One region of the Stenotrophomonas sp. YJH_SMC_6 genome, then DNA from elsewhere that is predicted to be linked to it. Evidence: riboswitches for the same ligand, from Rfam matches in the RefSeq annotation. Region 1 holds a riboswitch; the other holds the start of a gene.
What was found. Region 1 has a riboswitch for glycine ahead of AC5P9N_RS05610 (trimeric intracellular cation channel family protein). Riboswitches for the same ligand answer to the same signal wherever they lie in the genome.

Region 1 (11,899 bases):
GCGCACGGCGATGCTACGCCAGGCTGCCGCTGGCGTCATTGCCGGATGTCAGCTGGCCTGCGGCCGGCGCAGGCAGATCCGGGACGCGCCGGCACCAATGTCCACCTGGCCGCCGCGCATTGCATCCGCACCAAGGATCAGCGCCGGCCGGCCCTCCAGGCCGATCGCCTTGAACACTGGCAGTTCGCTGATGCGGACCTCCATCGAGGGGTGCTGCCAGCCGTTGCCGGCCATGCCGGGCAGGGTGTACAGCCAGGTTGCCTGCTTTCCGCCGCCCAGGCCTTCGGTGCCCTTTTCACGCACCCGCACCCGTGCGTCGCTGCCGTCGGTGCGCAGCCCCAGTGCGCGGGCTGCTTCGGCGTTGAGGACGGTCTGCGCGGCACCGGTGTCGACCACGGCGATGGCGTCCACCGTGGGCGCGCCCAGTGCAAGCATGATGAAGCCGAACTGGCGCAGGTCGTCAGTGCGTCCGGGCAGCGCATTGGGCTGGCAACCCGGTCCTTCCAGGTTCAATCCGCCGGGTGTCCACAGCGCCAGTTGATTGCGGCCGAAGTCCCAACGGGTGTCCCAGCGTCCGGTCAGATCGTTGCCGATCAAGCCGTCAATGGCTGGATCATCGTCCTTCGGCAACGACGACAGATCGACCTTCATGGCTTGGGCCTGCAGCTGCCAACTGCCCAGCTGCCAGGACGTTCTGCGTATGCGCTGCAGCCGCGCGGAGGCTGCACTTGCCCCTTGGGCCTGTGATACCTCCGCATCCGCATCTCCCAGACCGTAGCGCCGCACGACGCGGTCATCGACCAGCGTGGCGCCTGCAGCGCTGTCGACCACGAAGCGCAGCGGTTCGGCACGCCCGTCCAGCGACACGGCCACGGCCGGATGACCGCCCTGCATCCACATCGGCAGGATGTGTTCGGGGGAATCGGACGCCAGCGCAGCCAGCGGGGCAGCAAGCAGGACGAATGGAATGAGGCGCAAGGCAGGTCTCCGCAGTGATCATGGGTGACCATTGGCGCGCAGCGCCGTATCGCGGGAATATCGGCGTTGATACCGTCCTGATACAGACCTGCCTGATACTGCCTGCATGACAACTCCCGCCCGTGTCATCGTTGTCGATGACGACGCCAGCATCCGTGATGCCATCGCCGATTGCCTGTTGCTGCATGGCTACCGGGTACGGGTGGCAGCGGACGCGACGGCGCTGGACGTGCTGCTGCAGGTCGATCGCCCGGACGTGATCATCCTCGACTGGATGATGCCCGGTGAGGATGGCCTGTCGGTCTGCCGCCGGCTGCAGGCACGGGCCATTCCGATCCTGATGCTGTCGGCGATGGGCAGCGCACCGGACAGGGTGATCGGCCTGGAGATGGGCGCGGACGACTACCTGGCCAAGCCGTTCGACCCGCGCGAGCTGCTGGCGCGGGTACGCGCGCTGCTGCGCCGGCAGGACAAGCTGCGCGCGCGGGTAGCCAGTGAACTGCGCTTTTCTGGTTGGCGGTTGCTGCCGGAACAACGTCGCCTGCTGGCGCCGGATGGGAACGAGCTGGTGCTCAGCCGTGGTGAATTCAGCCTGTTGCTGGCGCTGGCCGAACGCCCCGGGCGGGTGCTGGGGCGCGAGCAGCTGCTGCAGCTGAGCCGTGGCGAACCGAGTGACAGCGTCGACCGCGCGGTCGACCTGGCGATCAGCCGCCTGCGCCGCAAGCTCGGGCAGGCCTCACCCGGTGCGGAAGCCCTGGTGCAGACATCGCGTGGCGAAGGCTATCGCTTCCACGCCGAGGTACAGGTGCTGTGAACAGCCGGTGGCCGACCGCGCGTTGGATCACGATGCTGGCCCTGGCCAGCCTGCTGCTGGCGACACTGGTCAGCGTGGCCGTGGTTGGCTGGATGCCTCGGCCCGCGCCGCCACCGATGCGGTTGGACCAGGCCGTGCAGGTGCTGCGGGGGGAGCAGGCCGCGGCACCACTGGGCCTGCATCTGGCGACGCAGGATGCGCCACCACAGGGCAGTGCCAGTGACTGGCTCACCCAGTTGGCGGCGCTGCAGATGGGTTTGCCGGCGAAGGAGGTGCGCCTGGTCTGGAGCGGACAGGGCAAGGCGCCTGATGTGCAGGTCATCGAAGGCGGCGAGGTGCTCGACGGCACGGCGCGGGTCGGTGTACTGAAGGCGCAGGCCGCGCTGCTGACCGCGATGCAATGGCCGCCGTTTGAACTGGGCGTGCGCCAGGCCGATGGCCGCTGGCGGGTGGTCGGCAGCGATCACAGTGATCTGGCAGCTTGGCGGCGACAGGTGATACTGGCGCTGCTGGGCGGTGCCGTGTTGCTGGCGCCGCTGGCGGCGTGGGCATCGATCCGGCTGGGGCGTCCACTACGACGCTTGGCCGATGCCAGTGCACGTGTGGACCTGCAAGCCGACACGCCCCTGCCGGATGATGGCCCGCGCGAGGTACAGATGCTGGCCGCCGCGATCGGCACCGGTCGAGAGCGCCTGCGTGCGCAGGCCCAGGACATGACCCATATGCTGGCTGCAGTGGCGCACGACCTGCGCACACCATTGACCGGCCTGCGACTGCGCGCCGAGTTCGCGCCCACACCACAGGCGGCCCGGATGGTGGCGGACATCGAGCGCATGGACACGATGATCGAGCAGGTGCTCGATTACGCACGCGGCGAATTGCAGCCGTTGCAGATGCGCCCGCTGGATCTGGCCGCGCTGCTGGAGGAGTGCGTGCAGGCAGCGTTGCTGCGCGGTGTCGAGATCTCCATCCAGGGGCCGGACAGTCTGCCCTGGCACGGCGACGCGCTGCTGCTTCGGCGCGCGTTCGACAACCTTATCGACAATGCCGATCGCTATGCCGGGGCGATGGAACTGCGGCTTGCCGTGGTTGAGCGAGGGGTCCAGCTGGAGGTGATGGATCGGGGCCCAGGTATCGCCGAGGGCGACCGAGTACGCCTGCTGCAACCGTTCCAGCGCAGCGAGCGTTCTCGTAGTCGCACCACCGGTGGAGCGGGACTTGGGCTGGCAGTGGCCGCCAATGTGGCGAGGCGGCACGCGGGCGAACTGCAGCTGCTGCACCGGGAGGGCGGCGGGCTGATTGCGTGCCTGCTGCTGGGAAAGTTCACCTGATATCGGCTGTGGTTTACAGGCAGCGGCTGTTCGGCTGTATGATTAGGCGCCTAACCATATCACGTACTTGAGATGATCGAAGCCAAGCACCATGCCCTGATCGAGGAAGCGCAGCGACGCGGTCACGCCAACATCGCGCCGCTGCGCCTGTGTTTCCAGCTGCTCTCGCTGTCCTCGTCGATCGATCGCGACTGCGCCGCGCGGCTGGCACCGCATGGGCTCAGCGAGGGTCGCTTCATCGTGCTGTTCCTGTTGCACGGGGCCGGTGGCGCACTGCCGCCGCATGTGCTGGCCGAGCGCGCCGGCGTGACCCGCGCCACCATCAGCGGCCTGCTCGATGGCCTGCAGCGCGAAGGCCTGCTGCAGCGTCGCAACGACGACGGGGATGGCCGCCGCCTGCAGATCGTGTTGACCACACCGGGAAAGCGTTTGGCCGAATCGCTGTTCGAGCAGCACACGCAATGGATCGGTGGGCTGTTCAACGGCCTGGATGCTGATGAACAGCAGCAGCTGTCACAGCTGCTGCACAAGGTCTGGCAGCACACGGACGCCGGGCGGGAATCCGCAGCATGAGCACGGCCATTCCTGCGGAACGCCGGCAAGCACTCAACACCGGCCGCGTCCCCGCCACCCATCTGGCAGAATGCCTGGCAGTGGATTTTGCCGCGCTGCTGCAGGTGGTGGCGCCTGCGCTTGCACCGGAGGCGCAGCAACGCATGCGGGACGCCTCAGGCAAGGGCATCACGCTGCGCATGGCCCTGGCTGCGCAACTGCTGCGTGAGGCGGGGCAGGGGGCGCCTGCGCTTTGGCAGCATCACAGCTCCGATACCGTGCGTGGCTGGGCCTGCTACCTGATCGGCAGCGATGCCCGCGCAACGCTGGCAGGGAAACTGCAGCAGATGCGCACACTGGCCGATGACCCCCATTTCGGTGTGCGCGAATGGGCGTGGCTGGCACTACGCACGGACATCGTTGCCGCACCACTGCAGGCGCTGGAGCACCTGCAACCGTGGTCACAGGAAACATCGCCGTACCTGCGCCGCTTTGCCTGCGAAGCACTGCGTCCGCGCGGTGTCTGGGCCACGCATATCGCACTGTTCAAGCAGCACCCGGAACATGTATCCGCGCTGCTGGAAGCACTGGCCGACGATCCGGAACGCTATGTGCAGGATTCGGTCGGAAACTGGCTCAACGATGCCGGCAAGACCCAGCCGCAGTGGCTGCGCCAGCTGTGTACGCGTTGGCAGCATGAGCGCCACAGCGACGCCAACGCCTACATCCGCAAACGCGCGCTGCGCTCGCTCCGGTAGTGCCGGCCGCTGGCCGGCACCCCCCGAACCCTCAAGGAAGAACCACCATGTCGCACACCTTCATCGAGCTCTACACCGCCACCCCTGCCTGGACCACACTTCCGCCCGAGCAGCGGAACGCCTTCTTCGCCCGTATCGGCGCCGGCATGCAGCAGTTCGATCCGGTCCGCATCACGCCGCTGGCGATGGGCCGCATTGCCTCGGGCGTACCGCACGGCAGCGATGAGCAGTTCTATGCGGTCTGGCGCTGTGCAAGCCGCGAGGAGGTCGATGCGTTGATGGCCGGCATTGCCGCTACCGGCTGGCATGAGTACTTCACCACCACCCAGGCGGTAGGCGCGATGGACAGCATGGCCCAGCACCTTGCCGACCTGGCCGCCTTGTAGCGGCGCGGCAGACGCCGGCAGATCCCGGTGCTGGGCATGGGTGGCACATGCGCCTGTCACCCAGACGCGGTAAACAGGACATTGCCCATGTCCATCCGCAGGAAGGTCGATCATGCAGAGCACGCTCCAGGTCACGCTGTTCGGCCCTCTTGGCGACAGCCCGGCGTTGCAGTTGCCGGGGCTGGAGGGGCCGTCGGTGGCCATCCAGGAATCGGCCCTGCGGCGCTTGGTTTCCGATCTCTACACCGCGCGTTCCCTGCTCAACCCCGAGCAGCTGGACGAGGCCCGGCAGGAACTGGATCGCGTGCTGGAACGCTGGGCCGACATCCATGAGGGCCTGCTGCTGGATGTGGAAGTGCATGGCAAATGAGCGACGTTGCGTGGTTGCCGCCGCGTGGGCAGGGCCGGCGCGCATCTCGCTGAACCGCGTCCCCAGTTGCGGATGAAACATTTTGCACTGCGCAAAAGCTGTGCTATCAATACAACCCATGAACGCAGCCGCCACCCGCTTTTACTGGTATTACTTTCCGAAGCCATTGGCGGAGGAAGGACTGCGCTCACCCTGAAGAAAGCTTCAGACGCATTCCCGAAAGCCGCCAGCGAACCTGGCGGCTTTTTTCATGCCGCCACGCTGGGGACCCCCAACGTTCCGGAGACCTCCCCCAATGCCCCCGCACACCGACGACCTGCGTATCCGCACCATCGAACCGCTGACACCGCCTGCCCAGCTGCTGGCGATGCTGCCGTGTGACGATGAAGCCTCCGACACCGTCAGCGCCTCGCGCGCGGCCCTGCACCAGATCCTGCATGGCCGTGACGACCGCCTGGCAGTGGTGGTTGGCCCATGCTCGATCCACGACCCGAAGGCCGCCATCGAGTACGCCCAGCGCCTGAAGCCGCTGCGTGACGCGCTGGCCGGGGAACTTGAAATCGTGATGCGCGTGTACTTCGAGAAGCCGCGCACCACGGTGGGCTGGAAGGGCCTGATCAACGACCCGGACCTGGATGGCAGCTTCAGGATCGACAAGGGCCTGCGCATTGCCCGTGGCCTGCTGCGCGACATCAACAAGCTCGGCCTGCCGGCCGGCGTCGAGTTCCTTGACGTGATCTCGCCGCAATACATCGCCGATCTGGTGGCCTGGGGCGCCATTGGTGCGCGCACCACCGAAAGCCAGGTGCACCGCGAACTGGCCTCGGGGCTGTCGTGCCCGGTCGGCTTCAAGAACGGCACCGATGGCAACGTGAAGATCGCCGCCGACGCGGTGGGTGCGGCCTCCAATCCGCATCACTTCCTGTCGGTCACCAAGCAGGGCGGCACCGCCATCGTGTCGACCACTGGCAACCCGGATTGCCATGTGATCCTGCGCGGCGGCAAGCAGCCGAACTACGATGCAGGCAGTGTCGCCGAGGCCTGCCAGGCGCTGGCCAAGGCCAAGCTGCCGACGCGCCTGATGATCGACGCCAGCCATGCCAACAGCCTGAAGAACCCGGACAACCAGCCGAAGGTGATCGAGGACATCGCCGTTCAGTTGGAAGACGGTGAACAGCGCATCGTCGGTGTGATGATCGAGAGCCATCTAGTCGGTGGTCGCCAGGAACTGGTGGAAGGCCAACCGCTGGTCTACGGGCAGAGCATCACCGATGGCTGCATCGACTGGGACACCACCGTGACGGTGCTGGAGCGACTGGCCGCGGCCGTGCGCGCCCGTCGCGACGTGAAGGTGTCCGAAGCCGCTTGAGTGCGGCACGTGTGTGGATGGCGGCCAGCGCCTGCGGGGGTGCGGCCGCGATCAGGGCCGGTCGGAGTTGGAGTCCGGCCCATCTGCACCGGCGATGCGCCTGGCGCTGCGCATGAGCGACAGCGCCAGGTACATCGCCGGGGTGGTGCGGATTCCGCCGCGCGAACCTCAATGCACTTCGTCGTGGTACACGAACTTCGGCATTTCCCAGCGGTAGTGGATCGCCAGCAGGCGCAGCGCGAAGCCGCCGCCGAGGCAGCACAGGATCGCGGTGGCGTCGGCCACGCCCCAGTGCAGCAGCAACAGGTAGGCCGCGCCGGTCAGCAGCGCGATGATCGCGTACAGCTCCTTCTGGAAGATCAGCGGCACCTCGTTGCAGAGGATGTCGCGCAGCACGCCGCCGAACGCGCCGGTCAGCATGCCGGCGATCAGCACGATCGGCATCGCATGGCCGGCTTCGCGCGCAATCGAGCAGCCGATCAGGGTGAAGGCGATCAGGCCCAGGCCATCGAGCACCAGGAAGGTGCGGCGGAAGTGGTGCATCCAGCGTGCGACCCAGGTGGCGATCAGCGCCGCGCACACGGTGAAGCCCAGGTACTCGGGATGCTTCACCCAGCCCAGCGGGTAGTGGCCGAGCAGGATGTCGCGCAGTGAACCACCGCCGAGTGCGGTGACGCAGGCGATCATGACCACGCCGAACAGGTCCATGCGGCGGCGGCCGGCGGACAGCGCGCCGGTCATGGCTTCGGCGGAAATGGCGATCAGGTAGATGATGGACAGCAACATGGGGCAGGCTCCGGGCGCGGTGGGGCCGGCCATGCGCGGACGCCGCCATTGCCTGCGCAATGACGGAATGACGATGACCGGTGCCGCTCCCGCTGTCCTTTTGCCTGAGAGTTCAGCGGCATGGGCCGCGTGCCCCTTCGGCGGATCGTCCCGGGCATGCCCGGTGACCTCTCTCCAGCTCGGCGAGTCGAATGCATGGTTGGTGGGATTCCAGCCCACCGGCCTGAGCGATCATGGGAGCCTGCGCCTTCGGCGGGCGCCAGCGCGGCGCCTCTCTCCTGCATTCGGGCGCCAGTATATCCGCTGCAGTGCAGCACGGCATAATCCGGGCATGGCCCCGTCCCTCCGCCCGTGGTTCCTGTACCTGCTCGAATGTCGCGATGGCAGCTATTACGCCGGCATCAGCACCGACGTGGACGCGCGCTTCGCCGCCCACCAGGCCGGCAAGGGCGCGCGCTACACCCGGGCCCGGCCACCGCTGCGCGTGCTGGCCGTGCGCGAATACCCGGACCGGGCCGCCGCCTCGCGGGCCGAATGGCAGCTCAAGCAGCAGCCGCGGGAACGCAAGCTGGCCTGGCTGCAGGCGGTGGATGCTGGGTCCCTGTAGATCCATGGCATACATGGATGCCTCTGTGCCGCCATGCGATGATCGCCCAGCCCTCAGCGCTGGAGACCCGGATGTCCACCGTCGCCCTGTTGTTCGCTCTCTCCGCGTCAACCAGTCCGGCTGTCGACCCGGCCACCCTCGCGGCCATCGAAGCCACCTGCCATGACTACGTCGACGGCCAGCTGGAGGCCGACCCGCAGCGCGTCGCCCGCTCCCTGCACCCGGACCTGGCCAAGCGCGCGGTCCTCGGCGATACGCCCGACGAGCGGCTGGGCCTGCGCCGCATGTCGAAGGAAGAACTGGTCGCGCTGACGAAGCAGGGCGCGCTGAAAACCCCGAAGGATCAATGGGACCGCCGCTGCACGGTGCTGGACGTGACCGGCAATGCCGCCTCGGTGCGATTGGAAACGCCGTGGTTCGTCGATTACTTCCACATGGGGCGCTTCGACCAGCGCTGGGTCATCGTCAACGCGTTGTGGTACCCGAAACCGAAGGCGAAGTGAGCACGATGCGTGCCGCCGGTAAGGCATGGGTCTCCGTCGTCGTACTGGCCGCCGGCATCGCACTGCTGCCTGGCCTGCTGTACCTGCTCGGGCTTGCCCTGGTGGGCGGTTGGCCGAAGCCAGCAGACCGTGCGCCCAGTGGTGTGGCTGCGTGCAGCAGTGAACCGCGAACAGGATTTCAGCCGATGAATCCCTGGAGTTTCGCCGCGCAGTTCTTCGACGACGACGCGATGAAGAAGAAGGTGCCAGAGTTGGAACGGGAGGCGTTCTGGATTGCCCGCCGCCATCTTTGGCGGCAGCCACGGCACGACATGCTGCGCTGGCATCTGAGCAGCACGGCACTGACGATCTGGATTACCCGCAACTGGAGTGCCGCGCAGATTGCCGACACCGCAAGGAAGGAGGACTTCTGCCGCGCATGGTCGAAACGGCGGGCGCCCGGCGGCCCGATGAAGCGGTAGATCCACGCCATGCATTGATGATGTTGACGGAGTCAGAGCCCTTTCCTGCGGAGAGGGGACGGACCGCGCGGCAGCCGGCCAGCGGCCGGCACTACCGTCGGGGTCGCCGGTCTTCCTGGTCATCACCGAAGATGATGCGCGCGCTGCGCTGGTAGCTCCAGTACGCCACGGCCCAGTTCAGCAGCACTACGATGCGGTTGCGGAAGCCGATCAGGAAGAACACGTGCGCGGCCAGCCAGAACCACCAGGCCAGCACGCCCGACAGCTGCAGCCGGCCCAAGTGCACGATCGCGGCCATGCGACCGATGGTGGCCAGGTTGCCGTAGTCGGCGTACTTGAACGGGCCGGGCTCGGGCTTGCCGTGCAGGCGTGCGCGGATCACCTCGGCCACGTATTTGCCCATCTGCTTGGCAGCGGGTGCCACGCCGGGTACCGGCTTGCCGTCGGCCTGGCTCAGTGCGGCCAGGTCACCGGCCACGAACAGCTCCGGGTGATCGGGCAGGGTCAGGTCCGGTTGCACCGGCACGCGGCCGGCGCGGTCCAGCGGCACGTCCAGCGTGCGCGCCAGCGGTGAAGCGGCCACGCCGGCGGCCCAGACCACGGTGCGGGCCGGTACGAACTGGTCACCGAGCGTGAAGCCCTGGCTGTCGATGTCGCTCACCGGGGTACCGGTCAGCACTTCCACGCCCAGCTTTTCCAGCTGGCGGCGTGCTTTCAGCGAAAGTACTTCCGGGAACGAGGACAGCACGCGCGGGCCGGCCTCGACCAGCCGCACCTTGGCGCTGGCCGGGTCGATGTGGCGGAATTCGTTGCGCAACGTATGCCGCGCGATCTCGGCCAGGGTGCCGGCCAGTTCAACACCGGTGGGACCGCCACCGACCACCGCGAAGCTCAGCCATGCGGCCTTCTTCGCCGGGTCCGGTTCTGCTTCGGCACGCTCGAACGCCAGCAGCAGCTTGCGGCGCAGCGCGATCGCATCGTCCAGCGTCTTCAGGCCGGGCGCATCATCGGCCCACTGGTCGTTGCCGAAGTAGGCGTGGGTGGCGCCGGTGGCCAGCAGCAGGCTGTCGTAGTCCAGCGTGCTGCCATCGGCCATGCGGATCTGCCGGGACTGCTTGTCGATGGCGACCACTTCGCCGAGGCGGACTTCCACGTTGCGCTGGTGGCCGAGGATATGGCGCAGTGGTGCAGCGATATCCGGCGCGGACAGGCCGGCGGTGGCCACCTGGTACAGCAGCGGCTGGAACAGATGATGGTTGCGGCGGTCGACCAGGGTGATGCGTATGCGCTCGCGGGCCAGGGCACGGGTGGCCCAGAGACCGGCAAAACCGCCGCCGACAACAACCAGGTGGGGAACGCGCTCGCGACTCATCGACTCACTCCAGTGGGGGCATTGGGGGAAGCGCCTGGCATCTTCGCACGGCGACTGCCTGTCACGTCAGCGCCCGCGTGGATCGGCGATACTCGGGTTCAGGCAACCGCCCGCGAGGAGTCCATGAGCGAACCGGAAAAGCGCATCGCCCTGTTGATCGACGCCGACAATGCGCCGGCCTCGAAGATCGACGAGGTGTTGGCCGAAGTGGCCCGCTATGGGGTGGCCAACGTGCGCCGCGCCTATGGCAACTGGAAGAGCCCGCGACTGAAGGGGTGGGAAGCGGTGCTGCATGAGTATGCGATCCGTCCCATCCAGCAGTTCGCCTACAGCAAGGGCAAGAATGCCTCGGACATGGCGATGGTGATCGATGCCATGGACCTGCTGTACGCGCGCAACCTGGATGGCTTTGCCATTGTCTCCAGCGATGCGGACTTCACCCCGATGGTGATGCGCCTGTTGACCGATGGCGTGAAGGTGTACGGTTTCGGCGAGAAGAAAACACCCGAGCCGTTCGTCAACGCGTGCTCGAAATTCACCTACCTGGAAGCACTGGGCCAGACCCACGCCAGCGTGCCGGATACCGAACAGGCATCCAGCGAACAGGCCTCGAACGAGCCGCTGGCCAACGACGATGCGCGCCCGCGCAAGAGCGGTGCGGAAATGCGCAGCGACACGCGGCTGGTGAAGATGCTGCGCCGCGCGGTGTCCGCGGCCGAGGGCGAGGATGGCTGGTCGCACCTCGGCCCGGTCGGCAGCCAGATCGGCAACCAAGCGTCGTTCGACCCGCGCAACTATGGCTACGGCAAGCTCAGCGATCTGCTGGCAGCGATCGGCCTGTTCGAACTGAAGAAGGATGGCAAGTCGTCCTACGTGCGCGCGCTGCCGAAAAAGAACCGGTAATGCCGGCCGCTGGCCAGCAAGGAACCGGTAGTGCCGGCCGCTGGCCGGCAATCCCCGGATGCCAGATCCCGCATCCGGCATGCACACACCCCGCCCGATCAGGGGTATCGTTGCCGCTCGCATTGCCAGCAAGGAATACCCGCATGTTGAAGATCTGGGGCCGTCGCAATTCCAGCAACGTCCGCAAGGTGCTGTGGTGTGCCGAGGAAATCGGCCTGCCGTACGAGTCCATCGAGGTCGGTGGCAGCCACGGCGGCACGCAGACGCCGGAATACCAGGCGATGAATCCCAATGGCCTGGTACCGGTGATCGAAGACCACGGCCTGCCGCTGTGGGAATCGAACGCCATCGTGCGCTACCTGAGTGCGCGCTACGCGCTGGGCACGCTGTACGCCGAAGACCCGATGGAACGCGCCCAGGCCGAGAAGTGGATGGACTGGAGCACCTCGCGCATGGCGCCGCTGTATACCGACCTGATCTGGGGCATCATGCGCACCGCCCCGGCCGACCGCGACGAAGCGCGGATCAATGCCGCCATCGTGCGCGCCGGCGACTACCTGGCGATGGCCGATGCCACCCTGGCCAAGCAGCCGTGGCTGTCCGGCGAGACATTCGCGATGGGTGACATCCCGCTGGGCTCGCTGATCTATGCCTGGTTCGAACTGCCGATCCAGCGTCCGGAACTGCCGCACCTGGCCGACTGGTACGC
Region 2 (11,899 bases), on a different contig from region 1:
GTCCTACTGGGAAAAGACCCAGTTCATCAAGCCTGACGACCGCGACGTGGTCTGCCACGCCAGTGCCTGGGACATGAACATGGAAGGCGACGTGCGCACCAAGATGTGCATCAAGCCGAACGAAGAGAACTTCACCACCATCTACCACGAGCTGGGCCACATCTATTACGACCTGGCCTACAACCCGCTGCCGCCGCTGTTCCAGGGCGGTGCCAACGATGGCTTCCATGAAGCGATCGGCGACACCATCGTGCTGGCGATGACGCCCAAGTACCTCAGCTCGATCGGCCTGGTCGATGCGCCGACCGAAAGCCGCGAGGCGGTCATCAACAACCAGATGCGCATGGCGCTGTCAGGCGTGTCGTTCCTGCCGTTCGGGCTGATGATCGACCGCTGGCGCTGGGGCGTGTTCGATGGCTCGATCACTGCCGACAACTACAACAAGGCGTGGTGGGACCTGAAGGCCAAGTACCAGGGCGTGGCGCCGGCCAGCACCCGTGGCGAAGAGTTCTTCGATCCGGGCGCGAAGTACCACGTGCCGGGCAACACTCCGTACACCCGCTACTTCCTGGCGCGCATCCTGCAGTTCCAGTTCTACAAGGGCCTGTGCGACGCGTCCGGCTACAAGGGCCCGCTGCATGAGTGCACCTTCTACGGCAACAAGGAAGCCGGCCAGAAGTACTGGGCGATGCTGAGCAAGGGTGCCAGCCAGCCGTGGCAGGCCACGCTGAAGGAGCTGACCGGTACCGACAAGCTCGATGCCGGCCCGATGATCGAGTACTTCACCCCGGTCAACGAGTGGCTGAAGCAGCAGAACGAAGGCCAGATGTGCGGCTGGCAGGCCAACGCGGCCCCGGCGGCGAAATGAAAAAAGGGGCGGGTCCGAAAGGATCCGCCCCTTTCCGGTAGTGCCGGCCGCCGGCCGGCAACTGCACGGTGAAAATCCGTCTGGCAGCCAGCCAGCGGCCGGCTCTACCGCAACAGCGGTCAGCTGTTCTTCTTCGCGGCCATCGCTGCGGCCAGCTCGGCCTTGAATTCCTCGAAGGTCTGGCCCTTCTCCCTGGCTTCGGCCTGTGCGGCATCGCGCAGCGCGTCGGAGTACATCAGGCGCACCGGCGTGCCATTGCGTTCGTGCAACTCACCGGCCTGCATGATCAGCGCCAGCACCTGTGCGGCGCTTTCGCTGTGGCCGGCAATGCGGCCATCCATGCCCAGCACCCATTCGCCGTCGCGGCGCACGACACCGGCCAGCAGGGTGCGCTGTGCATCGCGCAGTTCCGCATGCGGCTCCACCGGCGAGGCCTGCGCGGCGGCCTTGTTGGCGGCCTGCTTTTCCTGGCGACGGCGCTGGTCGCGGCGGGTCTTGGAGCTGGTGGACATGGTGCGGTACCGCTGCGAAGGGGGGCGCAAGGATAGCGCACCCCGCCCGCAGCAACGCTTCACACCCCTCAGTCCAGCACTTTGCCGTGCCGCCAGTAGCCCATGAAGGTGATCGCGCGGCGGTCCAGCCCGCAATCACGCACCAGGTGGCGGCGGATCGCCATCACCGCCCCCGCCTCGCCCGCCACCCAGGCATACAGCGGCCCGGCCACACCGGTTTCGGCCTGCTCCCAGAGGATCTGCGTATCGACGTCGATCTCCTCCAGCGCATCGCCGGCAGTCACGCCCGAGGTCGCTGCCAACCGCGCCTGGACCGCCTGCAGCAACCGCTGTCCGTAGGCGGCCTGCCCGCGCGGCAGCCAGACCAGCTCGGCGCTGGAGGGCGCCTTCAGGTGCACCGCATCACCGGCCTGCGCCACCTCCAGCAGCGCCAGCGTGCGCGGTGGGTCGACCATGGCCGCCAGTTCCTCGAGGATGCCGGCCACCGCAGGCAACGCGGTTTCATCGGCCACCAGCAGCACCTGGCCGACACCGGCCGGTGGCTTCCACTCCCAGCCCTCGCTGCTCTCGGCACAGTCGGCGTCCGGGGCCAGCAGCACCACGCGGTCGCCTGGGCGGGCGTGCATGGCCCAGCGCGAGGCGGGGCCGGTTTCGCCATGGATGACGAAATCGACGTCGACCTCGCCCTGCTCCGCGCGCAACTGGCGGATGGTGTAGGTACGCATCGGCGGGCGCTTGTCGTCCGGCAGGGCCCGGTAGCGTGGGTACCAGTCTTCACCGCTGGGGACCTGCGGCACCTCCTGGCCGGGCAAGGGGAAGAACACCTTGATGCGCTGGTCAGGGCCTTCGGTCTTCATCCGCGCCACGTCGGCACCGGTGAACACCATGCGGTCCAGGGAAGGGGAAAGAACGCGGCGCTCCTTCAGCGCCACCTCGAACAGGCGGTAGGTCTGCTGCGCAGCCATGGGGAACCTCATGCAACGACCTCGGATTGGCTGGCTGTCGTGCATCCACGCACCGGCTGGCTGGAGTGCCCAGCCTAGTCCGGTCGTTCCTCTTCGCAAGCGTTGCGGGCAAAGCGGCCGGCCCTACCCCTGCGCGCTGCTCAATGGCCCGTGCAGGCCGCCTGTACCGCGCGTTCACGCTGGTGTTCCCAGTACCAGAACACGAAGCCGGCGGCGAAGAACGCGGCCTGCCCCAGCGCCAGGTGCAGCGGGCTGGCGCTGAGCAGCGGCGACACCACGCCGGCCACCACCGTGCTGATCATCAGCTGCACGAAGGCCTGCAGCGACGAGGCCAGGCCGCGCTGATGCGGGTACATGTCCAGCACCGCCAGCGCCAGGATCGGGAAGATCAATGCCATGCCCATGCCGCCCAGGAAGATCGGCAGCACCGCCCACGGCAGCACGAACTGCGGCGACAGCGCCACGTAGCCGACATTCAGCAGCACCGACAGCGCACACAGGCCGAAACCAATGGACACCTGGCGGGTGGGCGTGGTGTGCCCGGCCATGCGCCCCGACAGGAACGAGCCGGTGGTCATGCCGCCGATGGTGGGGATGAACAGCCAGGCAAAACCACCCTCGCCCAGATGCAGGTGCTGCATCACGAACACCGGCGCCGAGGAGATGTACAGGAAAATGCCGCCGAAACCGATGCTGCCGGCCAGCGCCAGGCGCAGGAACCGCGGGTTGAAACCGATGCGCACGTAATCACGCAGCAGCACGCGCGGCGACAACGGCACCCGTGCCTCCACCGGGTGGGTTTCCGGCAGGTAGCGTGCAGTGGCCGCCAGCAGGAGCAGCGCAAACACCACCAGGAACCAGAAAATCAGTGGCCAGCCGGCGCCGCTGAGCAGGATCCAGCCGCCGATGATCGGTGCGATGGCCGGAGCGATGCCGAACAGCATCGATACCTGGCTCATCAGGCGCTGCGCGTCGTGTCCGTGGTACAGGTCGCGGATCACCGCGCGGCCGACGATCATGCCGACGCCTGCTGACAGGCCCTGCAGCGCACGGAACGCCAGCAGCGTGGTCAGGTCGGTGGACAGCGCGCAGCCGACCGAAGCGCCGACGAACACCACCAGGCCACCGAGGATCACCCGCTTGCGGCCCCAGGCATCGGACAGCGGGCCGTGCGCAAGGCTCATCAGGCCGTAGAACAGCAGGTACACGCTGATGGTCTGCTGCACCGCCACCTCGTCCACCGCCAGGCGCTGGGCCAGCTGCGGGAACGCCGGGAAGATGGTGTCGATCGAGAACGGACCGAACATGGCCAGGCCGGCGAGCAGCAGGGCCATGCGGCGGGTGGAGGGAGCAACAGCGGCGGTCATGGGAAAGGCGTCCGGCAGGGCCATGCGCGGCACGCACGGCGGGCGCCGGTCCCCTGCAGCAGGGACGGCGCCAGATGAATTCGGGTATCCGCCCATCATAGGTGGGGATTGCGCCTGATGCCATGCATCAGTGCACAAAACGCACGGACGGGCCATCGGCCATTCAGGCGCGGCCTCCAGGACCGAAGGCGGCCGCCGCGCCCGCAACGGGCTATAATCGGCGGGCAACACGGTGGGAGAAGCGGAATACCGCTGCCGAAGGCGCAACGCCCGTAATCGCTCAGGCCCGATACCACCCGTAACACAACTCTGGAGAGACCGGTTCGATCCGGCGCCGAAGGGGCACGAAGCTGCGGTCCGCCGCGCTTTTAAACTCTCAGGCAAAAGGACAGAGGGGCGCCCCGCAGACCGCCGACCGGCGGCTTGTGCCCGTGCGTGTGCCCTTTCCTGACGGATCCTTCGCCATGTCCCAGAACACCCCTTCCCTGCGTGAGCTCGAGCACCACAACGCGTTCGTCGAGCGCCACATCGGCCCCAACGACGCCGAGATCGCGCAGATGCTCGACGTCGTCGGCCACGCGTCGCTGGATGCGATGACCGACGCCATCGTGCCGGCCAAGATCAAGTCGCCGGCACCGCTGGCACTGCCGGAGTCGATGACCGAAGTGCAGGCACTGGCGAAGATCCGTGCGATCGCCGACAAGAACACCGTGCTGCGCAGCTTCATCGGCCAGGGTTACTACGGTACCCACACGCCGAACGTGATCCTGCGCAACATCCTGGAAAACCCGGCGTGGTACACCGCCTACACCCCGTACCAGGCGGAAATCTCGCAGGGCCGCATGGAAGCGCTGATCAACTTCCAGACCCTGTGCGCCGACCTGACCGGCATGGAAATCGCCAACGCCTCGCTGCTGGACGAAGCAACCGCCGCCGCCGAAGCGATGACCCTGGCCAAGCGTTCGGCCAAGTCGAAGTCGGACACCTTCTTCGTGCACGACGCCGTGCACCCGCAGACCCTGGAACTGCTGCGTACCCGCGCCGAGCCCATGGGCATCGTGCTGCGCGTCGGCACCCCGGCCGAAGCGCTGGAAGCAGAAGCCTTCGGCCTGCTGCTGCAGTATCCGGACACCTTCGGCCAGGTCGGCGACTACAAGGCGCTGGTCGATGCCGTGCACGCACGCGGCGGCCTGGTGGCCGTGGCCACCGACCTGCTGGCCTTGACCCTGCTGGCTGCCCCGGGCGAATGGGGCGCGGACATCGTGGTCGGCAACAGCCAGCGTTTCGGCGTGCCGTTCGGCTTCGGTGGCCCGCACGCCGCCTTCATGGCCTGCCGTGACGCCTACAAGCGCTCGATGCCGGGCCGCCTGATCGGCGTTTCGATCGATGCCCAGGGCAACCCGGCCTACCGCCTGACCCTGCAGACCCGCGAACAGCACATCCGCCGCGAGAAGGCCACCTCCAACATCTGTACCGCGCAGGTGCTGCTGGCGGTGATGGCCTCGATGTACGCCGTTTACCACGGCCCGGAAGGCCTCACCCGCATTGCCCGCCGCACCCATCGACTGGCCTCGATCCTGGCCGCAGCGCTGCGCAATGCCGGCGTGCAGGTCGGTGGCGACTTCTTCGACACCCTGCACGTCACCGGCGTGCATGCCGATGAAATCCATGCCAAGGCACGCGCCGCCGGTTACAACCTGCGCGCGATCGACAGCGACTCGGTCGGCATCAGCCTGGACGAGACCACCACCCGCGCCGACATCGTCGCCGTGGCTGCGGTGTTCGGTGCCTCGCTGGACGTCGACGCGCTGGATGCCAGCACCGCCGACGCGCTGCCGGCCGGCCTGCTGCGCCAGTCCGCGTTCCTGACCCACCCGGTGTTCAACACCCACCACAGCGAGCACGAGCTGCTGCGCTACCTGCGTTCGCTGGCCGACAAGGACCTGGCGATGGACCGCACGATGATCCCGCTGGGTTCGTGCACCATGAAGCTCAACGCCACCGCCGAGATGATCCCGGTGACCTGGCCGGAGTTCTCGCAGATCCACCCGCTGGTGCCGGCCGACCAGGCGCTGGGCTACAAGGAACTGATCGACACGCTGGAAGCGATGCTGGTCGAATGCACCGGCTACGACGCGGTCAGCCTGCAGCCGAACTCCGGTGCACAGGGCGAGTACGCCGGCCTGCTGGCGATCCGCGCCTACCACCGCTCGCGCGGCGAAGGCCACCGCGACATCTGCCTGATCCCGGATTCGGCGCACGGCACCAACCCGGCCTCGGCGCAGATGTGCGGCATGAAGGTGGTGGTCACCAAGACCGATGCCAACGGCAATGTCGATGTTGAAGACATCCGCCTCAACGCCGAGAAGTACAGCGACCGCCTGGCCGCGATCATGATGACCTACCCGTCCACGCACGGCGTGTTCGAGGAAGAGGTGGTCGAGATCTGCGAGATCATCCACCAGCACGGCGGCCAGGTGTACACCGACGGCGCCAACATGAACGCCCTGGTCGGCGTGGCCAAGCCCGGCAAGTGGGGTTCGGACGTTTCGCACCTGAACCTGCACAAGACCTTCTGCATCCCGCACGGCGGCGGCGGCCCGGGCGTCGGCCCGTGCGCGGTCAAGGAACACCTGGCCCCGTTCCTGCCGGGCAAGCTGGGTGACAACGGCCCGGTCGGCATGGTCAGCGCCGCCAGCTTCGGCAGCGCCTCGATCCTGCCGATCAGCTGGATGTACATCGCGATGATGGGCCGCGAAGGCCTGCGTAAGGCCACCCAGGTCGCGCAGCTCAACGCCAACTACATCGCCAAGCGCCTGGCCCCGCACTTCAAGACCCTGTACACCGGCCGCAACGGCCTGGTGGCACACGAGTGCATCCTAGACGTACGCCCGCTGGAGAAGACCAGCGGCATCGGCGCCGAGGACGTCGCCAAGCGCCTGATCGACTTCGGCTTCCACGCCCCGACCCTGAGCTTCCCGGTGGCCGGCACGCTGATGGTCGAACCGACCGAGAGCGAATCGCTGCACGAGCTGGACCGCTTCATCGACGCGATGATCCAGATCCGCGAGGAGATCACCGCGATCGAAGACGGCCGTCTGGACCGCGAGGACAACCCGCTGAAGAACGCGCCGCACACCGCCACCGCGGTGACCGCCAGCGAGTGGACCCACGCCTACCCGCGCGAACTGGCTGCCTTCCCGCTGGCCAGCCTGAAGCAGAGCAAGTACTGGCCGCCGGTGGCGCGCGTCGACAACGTGTACGGCGACAAGAACGTGATGTGCGCCTGCATCCCGGTCGATGCCTACAAGGATGATGAAGTCGAGGCTTGATTCCTCGCGGCATCGGTAAAGAGAACGGCCCGCGCAAGCGGGCCGTTTTCATGAGGGCGGGTGGACCAGGGTCCACATCCACGGTAATCCCGATCACGGGTCCGGCATCTGCCCCAGGCTCAACTGCCACGACACGCCGAAGCGATCCTGTACCCAGCCGTAGCGGTTGCTGAAGTCATAGTCGCCCACCGGCATCAGCCAGTGGCCGCCCTCGCCCAGCACGCGCGCGGCGCGCTCGAACTGCTCGGCGCCGGAGCACTCGACGAACAGCGAGATCGACGGGCTGAAGGTGAAATCGTGCACGTCCAGGCTGTCAAAGCACAGGTAGTGGGTGCCACCGAGCAGGAAGATGGCCTGTCGGACCTGCCCGGGCACGCCGGCACCGGCGCCGTCCGGATGGCGCTGCATTGCCAGCAGGCGGAAATCGGCGAAGGCCTCGGCGTACAGGGCCAGGGCGGCCTCGGCCTGGCCGGTAAACATCAGGAAGGGGCGACTGCGCAGCATGCGGTACTCCCGGTCGACGGGCCGATGACGGCCCACACGATCAGGATGGCACGGCGGATGTGCAGCCCCCGTGGTAGTGCCGGCCGCTGGCCGGCAGCTTCAGTCACGCCTCGCGCATGCGCCGCGCGATGGCGCTGCCGGCGGCGATCGTGGCGGTCAGCGCCACCATCGACAGGAACTGCAGGCGGGTGTGCGACTCGCTCAGCAGCAGGCCGAAGATCAGCGCCAGGATCGCCAGCGCGCAGCAGGTCAGCCACGGGAAGCCCGCCATGCGGAACGGCAGCCGGGTACCCAGGCGATCCGCGCGGCGCCGCAACACCAGTTGCGAGACCAGCGACAGCGTCCACACCAGCAGGCAGGTGGAACCGACGATGTTCAGCAGCACCGGCAGCACCCGGTCCGGGAACAGCAGTTCCATCACCGTGGCGGCGAAACCGAACAGCACGCTGGCCAGCACGGCAATCACCGGCACCTGGCGCGGATCGGTCCAGCCCAGCACCGCCGGCGCTTCGCGGCGCTGCGCCAGTGAATACATCATGCGCGAGGCGCCGTAGAGGTTGGCATTGAGTGCCGACAGCAGCGCGATCACCGCGATCAGGGTGATGGCGGTGCCGGCGCCCGGAATACGGGCAATGTCCAGCACGGCGGCGAACGGCGACTTCAACGCTTCGCTGGTCCACGGCACGACGGCGATGATCACGCTCAGCGAGCCGATGTAGAACACCAGGATGCGCCACGCCACGGTGCGGATGGCACGGGCGATGCTGCGCTCCGGATCTTCAGTCTCTGCCGCCGCAACGGCGACGATCTCGGTGCCACCGAAGGCAAAAACGACAACCAGCAGTGCAGCGCCAATACCGGCCAGGCCCTTCGGTGCGAAGCCACCATGCTCGGTGAAGTTGCTCAGGCCCGGCGAGGTCACCTGCGGCAGCCAGCCCATCAGCAGCGCCACGCCGATGGCGATGAAGGCCAGGATCGCCGCCACCTTGAGGATGGCGAACCAGAATTCGAACTCGCCGAAGTTCTTCACCCCGAGCAGGTTGATCGCGGTGAAGAACAGCATGAAGGCCAGCGCCGCCATTGGTACAGGTACTGCTGGCCAGACGGTGGCCAGCAGCCCGGCCGCTCCCACCGCCTCGGCGGCGATCACGATCACCAGCTGCACCCACCACAACCAGCCGACGGTGGCACCGGCGGTGGCGCCCATGGCATCGGCGGCATAGACCGAGAACGCGCCGCTGGTCGGTTTGGCCGCCGCCATTTCGCCCAGAGCGTTCATCACGATGATCACCAGCGCGCCGGCGACCAGATACGACACCAGGACCGCCGGACCGGCCGCCTGCACACCCACGCCCGAGCCGAGGAACAGGCCAGCGCCGATGGCGCTGCCCAGGCCCATCATGATCAGCTGGCGGGGCTTGAGCGAATGTCCGAGGCGGGACGGCGAAGCGGTCGGAATCGAGTTGGGCATCGGCAGGGCTGGCGGCGGGCTACAGGGGCGACACCTTACCCTGTCCCATGCCCGCGGGGATAGGCACAGCGCAGCAGGCGGCTCAGGCCAGTGCCGGCTCTCCGACACTGCCACCAATACGGGCGCGGTAGGCACGCGGCGAGAAACCGGTTTCAGCCTTGAACTTGCGGGTAAAGGCGCTCTGGTCGCTGAAACCGCAGGCCTGGCCGATGCTGGCGATGCTCTCGTCACCGTGCAGCAGGTGCATGGCCATCTGGATCCGCAGCCGGGTCAGCACCTGCTGCGGGGTCATCTGGAACACCTTGCGGAAGCTGCGCTCCAGCTTGGACAGCGAGAAGCCGGTGATGTCCAGCAGGGTCTGCATGCGCACGTTCTCGGCGTAGTGCGCGTTGAGGTGGGCCAGCGCCAGCCGCAGCTGCTCGTACTGGGTACCCAGGCTGTCCTTCTGGCCAAGGTCGCGGGAAATGCCGATCAGGCCCTCGATGGCCCCATCGACCACCAGCGGGCGCTTGCAGGTCAGGCACCAGCCCGGTTCGCGGTTGGCGAACAGGTGCAGCTCCATCAGGTTCTCGATCACCTCACCGGCCAGCACGCGGGCGTCCTGGTCCACGTAGTCGGCGCTCAGCCCGGTCGGGTAGATCTCCGCCGCGGTACGCCCGATCACGTCCTTGCGGGCGCGCAGGCCCAGCCGCCGCAGCATGGTCTGGTTGACGTGGGTGTAACGCCCCTGAAGGTCCTTGATGAAGAACAGCACATCCGGGATGGCGTCGAACAGGGCTTCGATGTCGGCGGGCTCGACTCGCATGGAGCAAGCATACCCGAGCCTGCTTTTGCCTGTACGTTCACCTTTGCCGGACCTCGGTTTAACGGGCCCGGTTCCAGTGTCGTGGTTCTCTTTGAGCATCCGGAGCCAACGTCAATGGCCGCCAGCAAGCCGACCGGCAAGCGCGCAACCACCCACGCCGAGAACCACCACCGCGGCAACGGCGATGAACTGCACCAGCAGGCCGGGGGCAGTCATCCGGCGATGACCACCGATCAGGGCATCCCGGTGGCAGACAACCAGAACTCCCTGCGGCAGGGACCTCGGGGGCCTACGCTGCTGGAGGACTTCATCCTGCGCGAGAAGATCACCCACTTCGACCATGAGCGCATTCCCGAGCGCATCGTGCACGCCCGCGGCAGCGCTGCGCATGGCTACTTCGAGTTGACCCGATCACTGAAGGCGCATACCCGCGCGCGCATCCTGACCGAGGTTGGCGTGAAGACACCCGTGTTCACCCGCTTCTCGACCGTGGCCGGTGGCGCAGGTTCGGTGGACACCCCGCGCGACGTGCGCGGCTTCGCGGTGAAGTTCTATACCAGGGAGGGCAACTGGGACCTGGTCGGCAACAACATCCCGGTGTTCTTCATCCAGGACGCCATGAAATTCCCGGACCTGGTGCACGCGGTGAAGATGGAACCGGACCGTGCCTTCCCGCAGGCCGCGTCGGCCCATGACACGTTCTGGGACTTCATTTCGCTGATGCCCGAATCGATGCACATGATCATGTGGGCGATGAGCGACCGCGCCATACCGCGTTCGCTGCGGATGATCGAAGGCTTCGGTGTGCACAGCTTCCGCCTGCTGAACGAGGCCGGCGAGTCAACGTTCGTCAAGTTCCACTGGCGGCCCAAGCTGGGTATCCAGTCCACGGTCTGGGACGAAGCATTGAAACTGCAATCGGCCGACAATGACTTCCATCGCCGCGACCTGTTCGAGGCCATCCAGCGCGGCGACTTCCCGGAATGGGAACTGGCGGTGCAGTTGTTCACCGAAGAAGACGCCGACGCATTCCCGTTCGATCATCTGGACCCCACCAAGATCATTCCCGAATCGCTGGTGCCGTTGCAGGTCATCGGGCGCATGGTGCTGGACCGCTGGCCGGACAACTTCTTCGCCGAGACCGAGCAGGTGGCTTTCTGCCCGGCCAACGTGCCACCGGGCATCGACTTCAGCAACGACCCGCTGCTGCAGGGGCGCCTGTTCTCCTACCTGGACACCCAGCTGCTGCGCCTGGGCGGCCCGAACTTCCACCAGATCCCGGTGAATGCGCCCAAGTGCCCGTTTGCCAATCATCAGCGCGACGGCCACATGCAGATGCAGGTTCCCAAGGGTCGGGTGGCCTACGATCCCAGTTCGCTGCAGGAGGACACCCCGCGCGAGACGCCTGCCGGATTCCGCAGCCATGCCAGCGCCGACGATGGCCGCAAGGGTCGCACCCGCGCGGAGAGTTTCGCCGACCACTACAGCCAGGCCCGCATGTTCTTCCGCAGCCTCGAAAAGCCGGAGCAGGCGCACTTGGCATCGGCGCTGGTGTTCGAGTTGTCCAAGGTGGAAACGCTGAAGGTGCGGGTACGCACCGTCAGCCACCTGCGCAACATCGATGACTCACTGGCGCAGCGCGTGGCCGATGGTCTGGCGTTGCCTGCACTGCCCGACCCGGCGCCGACCGCTACCCCAGTGCGGGACATGCCCCCCGCCCCCGAAGTGCGGGTGATCGGTCGCAACAAACCCACCCTGCAAGGGCGCTGCATCGGCATCCTGTTCGATGAGGGTTCTGATGCCCGGATCATTGCCAGCCTGAGCAAGGCAGCCAGGAAAGCAGGTGCGGATGTGAAGCTGGTCGCCCCCAGAGTGGGTGGCGCCACGCTCAGCGATGGCGCGCTGCAGGCGGCGGATGGGCAACTGGCGGGCACCCCGTCGGCCGTGTTCGATGCAGTAGCCGTGGTGCTCAGCCCGGAAGCGGCGAAGGCCTTGTCGAAAGAGAGTGCAGCCATCGAATTCGTCAGCCAGGCGTGGGCGCACCTGAAGGCCATCGCCAGCGATGCGGGCGGCCA

Region 2: linked by a shared signal. The riboswitch ahead of gcvP (aminomethyl-transferring glycine dehydrogenase) and the one ahead of AC5P9N_RS05610 (trimeric intracellular cation channel family protein) in region 1 are both predicted to bind glycine.

Annotation. Positions count from the first base shown of each region.
Region 1 is NZ_JCAFUM010000004.1:126,689-138,587, reverse strand. Features, by position in the region: gene AC5P9N_RS05650 (aspartyl protease family protein) at 49-978, opposite strand; gene AC5P9N_RS05645 (response regulator transcription factor) at 1,085-1,792, shown strand; gene AC5P9N_RS05640 (sensor histidine kinase) at 1,825-3,123, shown strand; gene AC5P9N_RS05635 (MarR family winged helix-turn-helix transcriptional regulator) at 3,196-3,696, shown strand; gene AC5P9N_RS05630 (DNA alkylation repair protein) at 3,693-4,433, shown strand; gene AC5P9N_RS05625 (DUF6616 family protein) at 4,481-4,819, shown strand; gene AC5P9N_RS05620 (hypothetical protein) at 4,932-5,189, shown strand; gene AC5P9N_RS05615 (3-deoxy-7-phosphoheptulonate synthase) at 5,485-6,558, shown strand; gene AC5P9N_RS05610 (trimeric intracellular cation channel family protein) at 6,727-7,344, opposite strand; glycine riboswitch at 7,427-7,532, opposite strand; glycine riboswitch at 7,546-7,635, opposite strand; gene AC5P9N_RS05605 (GIY-YIG nuclease family protein) at 7,676-7,951, shown strand; gene AC5P9N_RS05600 (nuclear transport factor 2 family protein) at 8,023-8,454, shown strand; gene AC5P9N_RS05595 (hypothetical protein) at 8,460-8,915, shown strand; gene AC5P9N_RS05590 (NAD(P)/FAD-dependent oxidoreductase) at 9,007-10,287, opposite strand; gene AC5P9N_RS05585 (NYN domain-containing protein) at 10,411-11,190, shown strand; gene AC5P9N_RS05580 (glutathione S-transferase family protein) at 11,334-11,899, shown strand, end outside.
Region 2 is NZ_JCAFUM010000018.1:56,204-68,102, forward strand. Features, by position in the region: gene AC5P9N_RS19520 (M2 family metallopeptidase) at 1-868, shown strand, start outside; gene AC5P9N_RS19525 (hypothetical protein) at 988-1,380, opposite strand; gene AC5P9N_RS19530 (siderophore-interacting protein) at 1,449-2,345, opposite strand; gene AC5P9N_RS19535 (multidrug effflux MFS transporter) at 2,486-3,712, opposite strand; glycine riboswitch at 4,012-4,114, shown strand; gene gcvP (aminomethyl-transferring glycine dehydrogenase) at 4,177-7,044, shown strand; gene AC5P9N_RS19545 (VOC family protein) at 7,138-7,548, opposite strand; gene AC5P9N_RS19550 (amino acid permease) at 7,652-9,019, opposite strand; gene AC5P9N_RS19555 (helix-turn-helix transcriptional regulator) at 9,102-9,824, opposite strand; gene AC5P9N_RS19560 (catalase) at 9,939-11,899, shown strand, end outside.